Regions from separate parts of the Halalkalibacter kiskunsagensis genome, predicted to be linked through region 2. Evidence: riboswitches for the same ligand, from Rfam matches in the RefSeq annotation. Region 2 holds a riboswitch; each other region holds the start of a gene.
The links. Region 2 has a riboswitch for cobalamin ahead of SLH51_RS10225 ((2Fe-2S) ferredoxin domain-containing protein). Riboswitches for the same ligand answer to the same signal wherever they lie in the genome.

Region 1 (2,272 bases), on a different contig from region 2:
GGATTAAGCGCTTTTTTTATAGGCAAAATGTTTCATGTATAGGATGATTAATTTATCTAACTCTTGACTGCAATGAAGCGTCTCGGAACTGTCCATTCCAGAAATGGATGCAGTCATGATCATTTCGTTCTTTAATTTTTCGATACGATTTCTCAACAAGATCTCCATTTTAGATTTATCCATTTCGCATACCTCAATCGTAAATTATTTTTATACTGTTTATTATAAGCTTAAATTCCTATAACAAAAGGCTTTCGACAATAGTTCTAAATCATAGACAAATATATATACAAAAGACTTATTTGTGACTCTAGTTCTACGGCTGGTGGTTCTCTTTTTTTTACAAATTACGTCGGAAAACGTGCAGTCACACAGGGACGTTGCTGCAGTTGGAATGCGGTCGATGAATTCGGTACGCAGAGGAAATTGCTGAACTCTCTTTAGGTGGTAAGGCAGGTGACGGGACGGTGCACTGTGGTGCGGTGCTGTGGCGCCCGCTGCGACATGCGAAAGCCACATCCCCTAGTACCGAGTCGCACATTGACGGCTGCACAAAAAGAACATCCCCACTAGATCCATCATCTAGTGGGGACGCAGGCCGTGCTTTATTCAAACTATATTCCTTTCCGAAACAACGGATCTGCACCTACTTTCTCATAATCGCGGTTGAGTAGGTAATTGTAATTTTATCGGAACAGGAGGTACTGCCATTGAATAATATAATAGTTTTTTGTTAAGTTTAGTCTTTTCAATAAATATTCTTATTTCTACGTAAATCAAACGAAATTCACTATTTCAGAAAATTATGTACTTAATTTTAATAATATGTTATAGTTATCGAAATTACATATCGTGTAAGAATTGGTGCCAAGCTGCGGCTTGGCTTAAAAGGGAAGAACGGTGCAATTCCGTCGCTGTCCCGCAACTGTAAATCGGAGTGAATCACAAATACCACTGTCTTTTGACGGGAAGGTGTGAGGAGCATAGATGATAAGCCAGGAGACCTGCCAATTTCTAGTACACACCAAATACCTACGTGGAAATAGGTGGTGACATTCATTTGTACGACAAACGAGTTATGAGTAACGATGCTTTTGCATGTTTTTTAAAGCATACCTTTAACTTGATTGTAAAGCCATTTCCCTTTTGCGGAAATGGCTTTTTTGTATTTGGCAATTTGTAAATTTAAAGGAGGAAAGGAAAAATGAATTTAGTTAGTACAGCCATTGGTTACCCATACATTGGTGATAATCGGGAGTGGAAACGTTGTGTAGAATCTTTTTGGAAGGATGCAATTTCAGAGGAGAAATTTATTTTAGAAATGAAAGCGAGTCGCTTGAATAATTTGAAGCGCCAGCAATCATTAGGCTTAGAAATACTAACTGTTGGGGATTTTACATTTTATGATCGTATGCTTGACCTTGCGACAATGTTCGGTTTAGTGCCAGCTCGTTATGAGTGGACAGGTAAAGAAGTAGATCTAACAACGTATTACGCAATGGCGCGTGGGGCAAACCATGTTGTGGCTTGTGAAATGACAAAGTGGTTTAACACAAACTATCACTACATCGTACCTGAGTATGAAGGCAAGCCACTAAAATTAACAAAAAACTACATTTTAGATTACTTTGTAGAAGCGAAAGAAGAGTTAGGTCTTATTACAAAGCCTACAATTATTGGTCCATTTACTTTTGTGCAATTAGCAAAAGGATACGATGCCAAATCGAAAGCATTGTTTATTTTAAAACTCTTACCGCTATATGCACAAGTATTCCAGCAACTTGTAGATGCAGGGGCGCAGTGGATTCAAGTGGAAGAACCTGCATTAGTCCTTTCACTGACAGCAGATGATGTGAAACTAGTACAGGAAATTTACAAACAATTAGCAGAAGAAGTACCAGCTGCACAAATCATGTTACAAACATATTTTGAAGGGCTATCAGCGTATGAAGAGCTATCTCAATTACCTGTTGCAGGAATTGGTCTTGATTTCGTACATGGGGAAGAAGAGAATATGGCCTCACTCCGTAAACACGGCTTCCCAAAAGATAAAGTATTAGGGATCGGTATGGTGAATGGACGTGATATTTGGCGAGCAAATTTGGCTGAAAAAGCTATGAATACACAAGCTGTTTTGTTATTAAGTGGGGTGAAAGAAGCTTGGATTCAGTCTTCATGTAGTTTACAGCATGTACCTGTGACGACGAAGTCAGAAACGAAGCTAGATGCCACACTAACAAATGCATTGTCATTTGCGGATGAGAAAATTGTT
Region 2 (2,272 bases):
GCCTCTTGGGCAAGTTCTAGAGACGTCTTCTTAGGAACAATCGTTTCAACTGCTGTGGCAGCCGTTTGATCCTTTGCGAGGTCCAAATCATTTTTGCCTTGGTGCAATGCCCATGGTTCGTTTTCATGTCGTAAACGTTCATGCGGCTTTAATCGTTGTTCTGTTGTATGTAACGTATACTTGCGTTGGTATCCCCTAGGTGTAATCATTTTGTTATCGTAGAGAACTGTAGATGAATTTCCGATAACAACCGTTGTTAACATCCCAATATCATAGTTGAGCATATTTTCAAGGTCTGTAATGACAATATGTTCCCGCTCACGATAAGCACTTTTCACAAGACCTACTGGTGTTTTCGGAGAACGATACTCAAGTAGAATTCTTTGAGCCTCTTGAATCTGTCTCGTTCTCCGACCACTTTTTGGATTATATAAACTAATAACAAAGTCAGCTTGTGCGGCTGCTTTAATTCGTTTTTCAATAAGTTCCCATGGAGTTAAGTGGTCACTTAAACTAATCGTACATGAATCATGCATAATCGGTGCTCCTAGTAAAGATGCGCAAGAGTTACTTGCAGATACACCTGGAATAACCTCGACACTTACCCCGGTTGCTTCTGTCCATCCTTTTTCAATTAACACCTCATAAACAAGTCCTGCCATCCCATAAACACCAGCATCACCACTTGAAATGACAGCTACAGTTTTCCCTTCTTCCGCAAGACGAACGGCTGCCTGCGCTCGACTCACCTCTTCGGACATACCCGTACTAATAATTTCTTGATCTGATAATAAATCTTGTATCAAATCAACGTATGTTTTATAGCCAATAATGCAATCACTTTCTTGGATAGCTGTTTGTGCCCTGTTCGTCATATGATCAAAACTTCCGGGACCAAAGCCGATAACAAGTAATTTTCCAAGCATTATGCATACCTCCTTTTATAAGATGCCGTTTTAAAAAAGTTAGTATTTACTTTTTTGAACAACATCAATGCAATGAGCGTAGCCGCTGTAAATGGTGAGAGAAGTGTCTCTCACCTTAAGTATGCTATGAGTGGGTTTCTCATAGCATGTGCACAGCGAGCTGAGCTATTGCTTCACCTTTTTGAATATACTCTCTTAGCTCAACAAACAAGAACAAGCTATACCTTTGTCTTCTCCACTTTCGAAACGCCCTTAATTCTAGCAGTCGTATTCTTTGCTATCATTTCACTATTTTCAAAGTCATAAATTAAAGATTTTTGTAAGTCAACTGACGGATCAACATGGCTTTTAATAATAGAGCGCCCGATTTCTGTTGAAGTAGCTGAGTACCAATTTCCTTCAGGGTAAACAATAACAACACACGCATCCTTACAGCGCCCATTACATCTAGTACGCGATGTATGAATTTGTTGATCTAATTCAAGATTCTCTATTTCTTCTCGAATGGCTACAGTAATTTCTTCCCCATCCTTCCTCATACAGCTAGATCCATTACAAACCAGAACATGTTTTTTTGTACCTGTTAAATTCCAAGTAGTCATCAATCTATTCCTCCTAAAATACTTCGATAATTTATTGATGTAAACGAAAATAAAAATACACCTCTATCAATAGATAGAGGTGCAGATAAATGGCATACGAATATAAGTAGCATCTATTCTACACTTCTCTACCTATGACCCGTAGGTATTGAAGCAACTAAAACAAAGGCAGGTCTCCTGACTTAGGTTCATCATTTCATTGCGCCTTCCCGATATACTCAGTGACTTTAGACAATGAAATTCCCCATTACAGTGGCGGGACCGTGACGGATTCACACCGTACTTCCCTTTTAAGCATAACCAGTGGATATGCACCTTTGTTTGGATTCTTAATTTAAATTATAGTTCGCGCGTTCTAAAACATTTACAGTGGTTTTTAACATGAACAAACTCATCAACACGTCAGTAGCGTGCTGCTTTTCCTCTTTCAAATAAAAATACACCTCTATCAATAGATAGAGGTGCAGATAAATGGCATACGAATATAAGTAGCATCTATTCTACACTTCTCTACCTATGACCCGTAGGTATTGAAGCAATTTTAAACAAAGGCAGGTCTCCTGACTTAGGTTCATCATTTCATTGCGTCTTCCCGATATACTCAGTGACTTTAGACAATGAAATTCCCCATTACAGTGGCGGGACCGTGACGGATTCACACCGTACTTCCCTTTTAAGCATAACTAGTAGTTATGCACCTTTGTTGTTGCATTTTTTTAAAGTCATTTTTTCAATGGTTTTAAC
Region 3 (2,272 bases), on a different contig from region 2:
CTTTTGTTTTGGGGATGCAAACAACTGGAGGGAAGTTGAACCCATCAAATCGAGTAAAGGTTACATGGGGGTTAATCTTAGTAGCCTCTACTGCTGTATTAATGGCTTCAGGTGGGTTATCCGGATTACAAACAGCTATCATCGTTAGTGCATTGCCTCTTTCGTTTATTGTCTTGGCGATGTGTTATGGGTTAGTAAAAGAATTGAATCAAGACTTAAAAGATCAAAGTATAGCCCAAAAAGAAAAAAAGAAGAAAGTGGCTAGCTAAAGATTAGGAGAAAAGAGCTCTCATTATAATAGGGTACTCTGTTTCTACCGATCATTTACTAGGTTTGTCTCTCACTATAATGAGTGAGAAGCGAACCTAGTTTGTTTATAATGGAAAAAATGTTTTTCTTGCAATAGGTGAAATCTTCCTTTAGTATATACAATATATCGTATCTAATTAAGTTTTTAACAACTATATATTGAATTCGCGGAATGAACGGTGTCTAAATAGACTTAATAGGGAATCTGGTGCGAAGCCAGAACTGCCCCCGCAACTGTAAGTGTGGACGAAATGAGGGACCCACTGTGCATATTGCATGGGAAGGCTCATCGTAGGGTGAAGCACGAGTCAGGAGACCTGCCGTCATTCTTTAGTTAAACTATCTCCGGGGTGTGAGAAGTAAGACGGCAAAATATATTTAATGTCTTATTCACACGCCGTTTTACGCTCTTTCTCTAACTTGGAGAAAGAGCGTTTTTTATTTTGATAAGGAGGAAGATGAATGAAAAGTATGATTATACCAACCAATACCGTTGAAAAAGCAAAAATTCAGATTCAAGAACTAGTGAGTCTATTTCCAAAATTAGATTTTGCTTTATATAAGGAGAAGATTGAACAAGCAGTAACATCAAAAGAGAATATTTCAGAAGAAAACCTTAGCAATGTAATGATTTTGTCTGCTTTGGAGAGAATTTCTGCGGAGGAACCGGACTGGACCTATGTTGCAGCTAAAATATTATTAAAGCAACTTTATAGCAAAGCGGCTCACTGTAGGGACTATGAAGATAACCTACAGTATGGATCCTTTTACGAGTTAGTTCAACAATTAACGGGGATGGGCATTTACTCTGAAGAAATATTACAAGAGTATTCAAAGGAAGAGCTTGAAGAAGTAGAAAAAATAATTGTTCCTAAACGAGATTCGTTGTTTACATATGTCGGATTGCTAACTTTAGCAGACCGTTATTTAGCTAAATCGCACAGTGGAGAAATTTATGAACTTCCTCAAGAAAGATTTTTAGTCATAGCACTCACGTTAATGATGAAAGAGCCAAAGGAAAAACGTTTAGGCCTTATTATAGAAACGTACTGGGCGATTTCGAATTTATACATGACGGTGGCAACCCCAACACTGGCTAATGCAGGGAAAAGCTACGGACAATTATCCAGTTGTTTTATTGATACGGTAGACGATAGTCTTAGAGGGATCTATGACAGCAATACAGATATTGCAACGCTAAGTAAAAGTGGAGGAGGCATCGGCGCGTATTTAGGAAAGCTACGCAGTCGTGGAAGTGACATTAAAGGCTTTAAAGGAGTGTCGTCTGGAGTCATCCCGTGGATGAAACAGCTTAATAATACCGCGGTTAGTGTAGATCAGTTAGGTCAAAGACAGGGTGCAATCAGTGTGTATTTAGATATTTGGCACCGCGATATTTATAGCTTTTTAGCTGTGAAATTAAATAATGGTGATGAAAGGCAGCGTACCCATGATTTATTTACAGGCGTTTGTCTACCAGATTTATTTATGGAAAAAGTTGAGGCGCGGGATGATTGGTATTTATTCGATCCGCATTCAATCCGCCAAACTTTGGGTTTTAGTTTGGAAGATTATTATGATGAAGAAAGAGGAAAGGGAAATTTCCGTGATAAGTATAAACAGTGTATGGAAGCGGCTAACAACGGATTACTTGGTGAAAAAGGATTGTTATGGGAAGTCGTTCCGGCGATTGATATTTTCAAAGAAATTTTGAAAAGTCAGCTTGAGACGGGTACACCATATATGTTTTATAGAGATACTGTAAACCGAGCTAACACCAACCGTCACCAAGGGATGATCTATTGCAGTAACTTGTGTACAGAAATTACACAAAATATGAAAGCCACAACGGTCGTTGAAGAAAAAACCGAAGATGGCAAAATAATTGTCGTGAAAGAACCTGGGGACTTTGTGGTTTGTAATTTGTCTTCTATTAATCTAGCTAAAGCAGTAACAGAGAATA

Region 1: linked by a shared signal. The riboswitch ahead of metE (5-methyltetrahydropteroyltriglutamate--homocysteine S-methyltransferase) and the one ahead of SLH51_RS10225 ((2Fe-2S) ferredoxin domain-containing protein) in region 2 are both predicted to bind cobalamin.
Region 3: linked by a shared signal. The riboswitch ahead of SLH51_RS17440 (ribonucleoside-diphosphate reductase subunit alpha) and the one ahead of SLH51_RS10225 ((2Fe-2S) ferredoxin domain-containing protein) in region 2 are both predicted to bind cobalamin.

The regions. Positions count from the first base shown of each region.
Region 1 covers NZ_JAXBLX010000006.1:142,057-144,328, forward strand. Annotated here, with positions in the region: gene SLH51_RS05345 (aspartyl-phosphate phosphatase Spo0E family protein) at 4-183, opposite strand; cobalamin riboswitch at 846-1,026, shown strand; gene metE (5-methyltetrahydropteroyltriglutamate--homocysteine S-methyltransferase) at 1,205-2,272, shown strand, end outside.
Region 2 covers NZ_JAXBLX010000014.1:94,556-96,827, reverse strand. Annotated here, with positions in the region: gene cobJ (precorrin-3B C(17)-methyltransferase) at 1-926, opposite strand, end outside; gene SLH51_RS10225 ((2Fe-2S) ferredoxin domain-containing protein) at 1,145-1,528, opposite strand; cobalamin riboswitch at 1,679-1,862, opposite strand; cobalamin riboswitch at 2,062-2,245, opposite strand.
Region 3 covers NZ_JAXBLX010000033.1:20,685-22,956, reverse strand. Annotated here, with positions in the region: gene SLH51_RS17445 (glycine betaine uptake BCCT transporter) at 1-269, shown strand, start outside; cobalamin riboswitch at 469-648, shown strand; gene SLH51_RS17440 (ribonucleoside-diphosphate reductase subunit alpha) at 772-2,272, shown strand, end outside.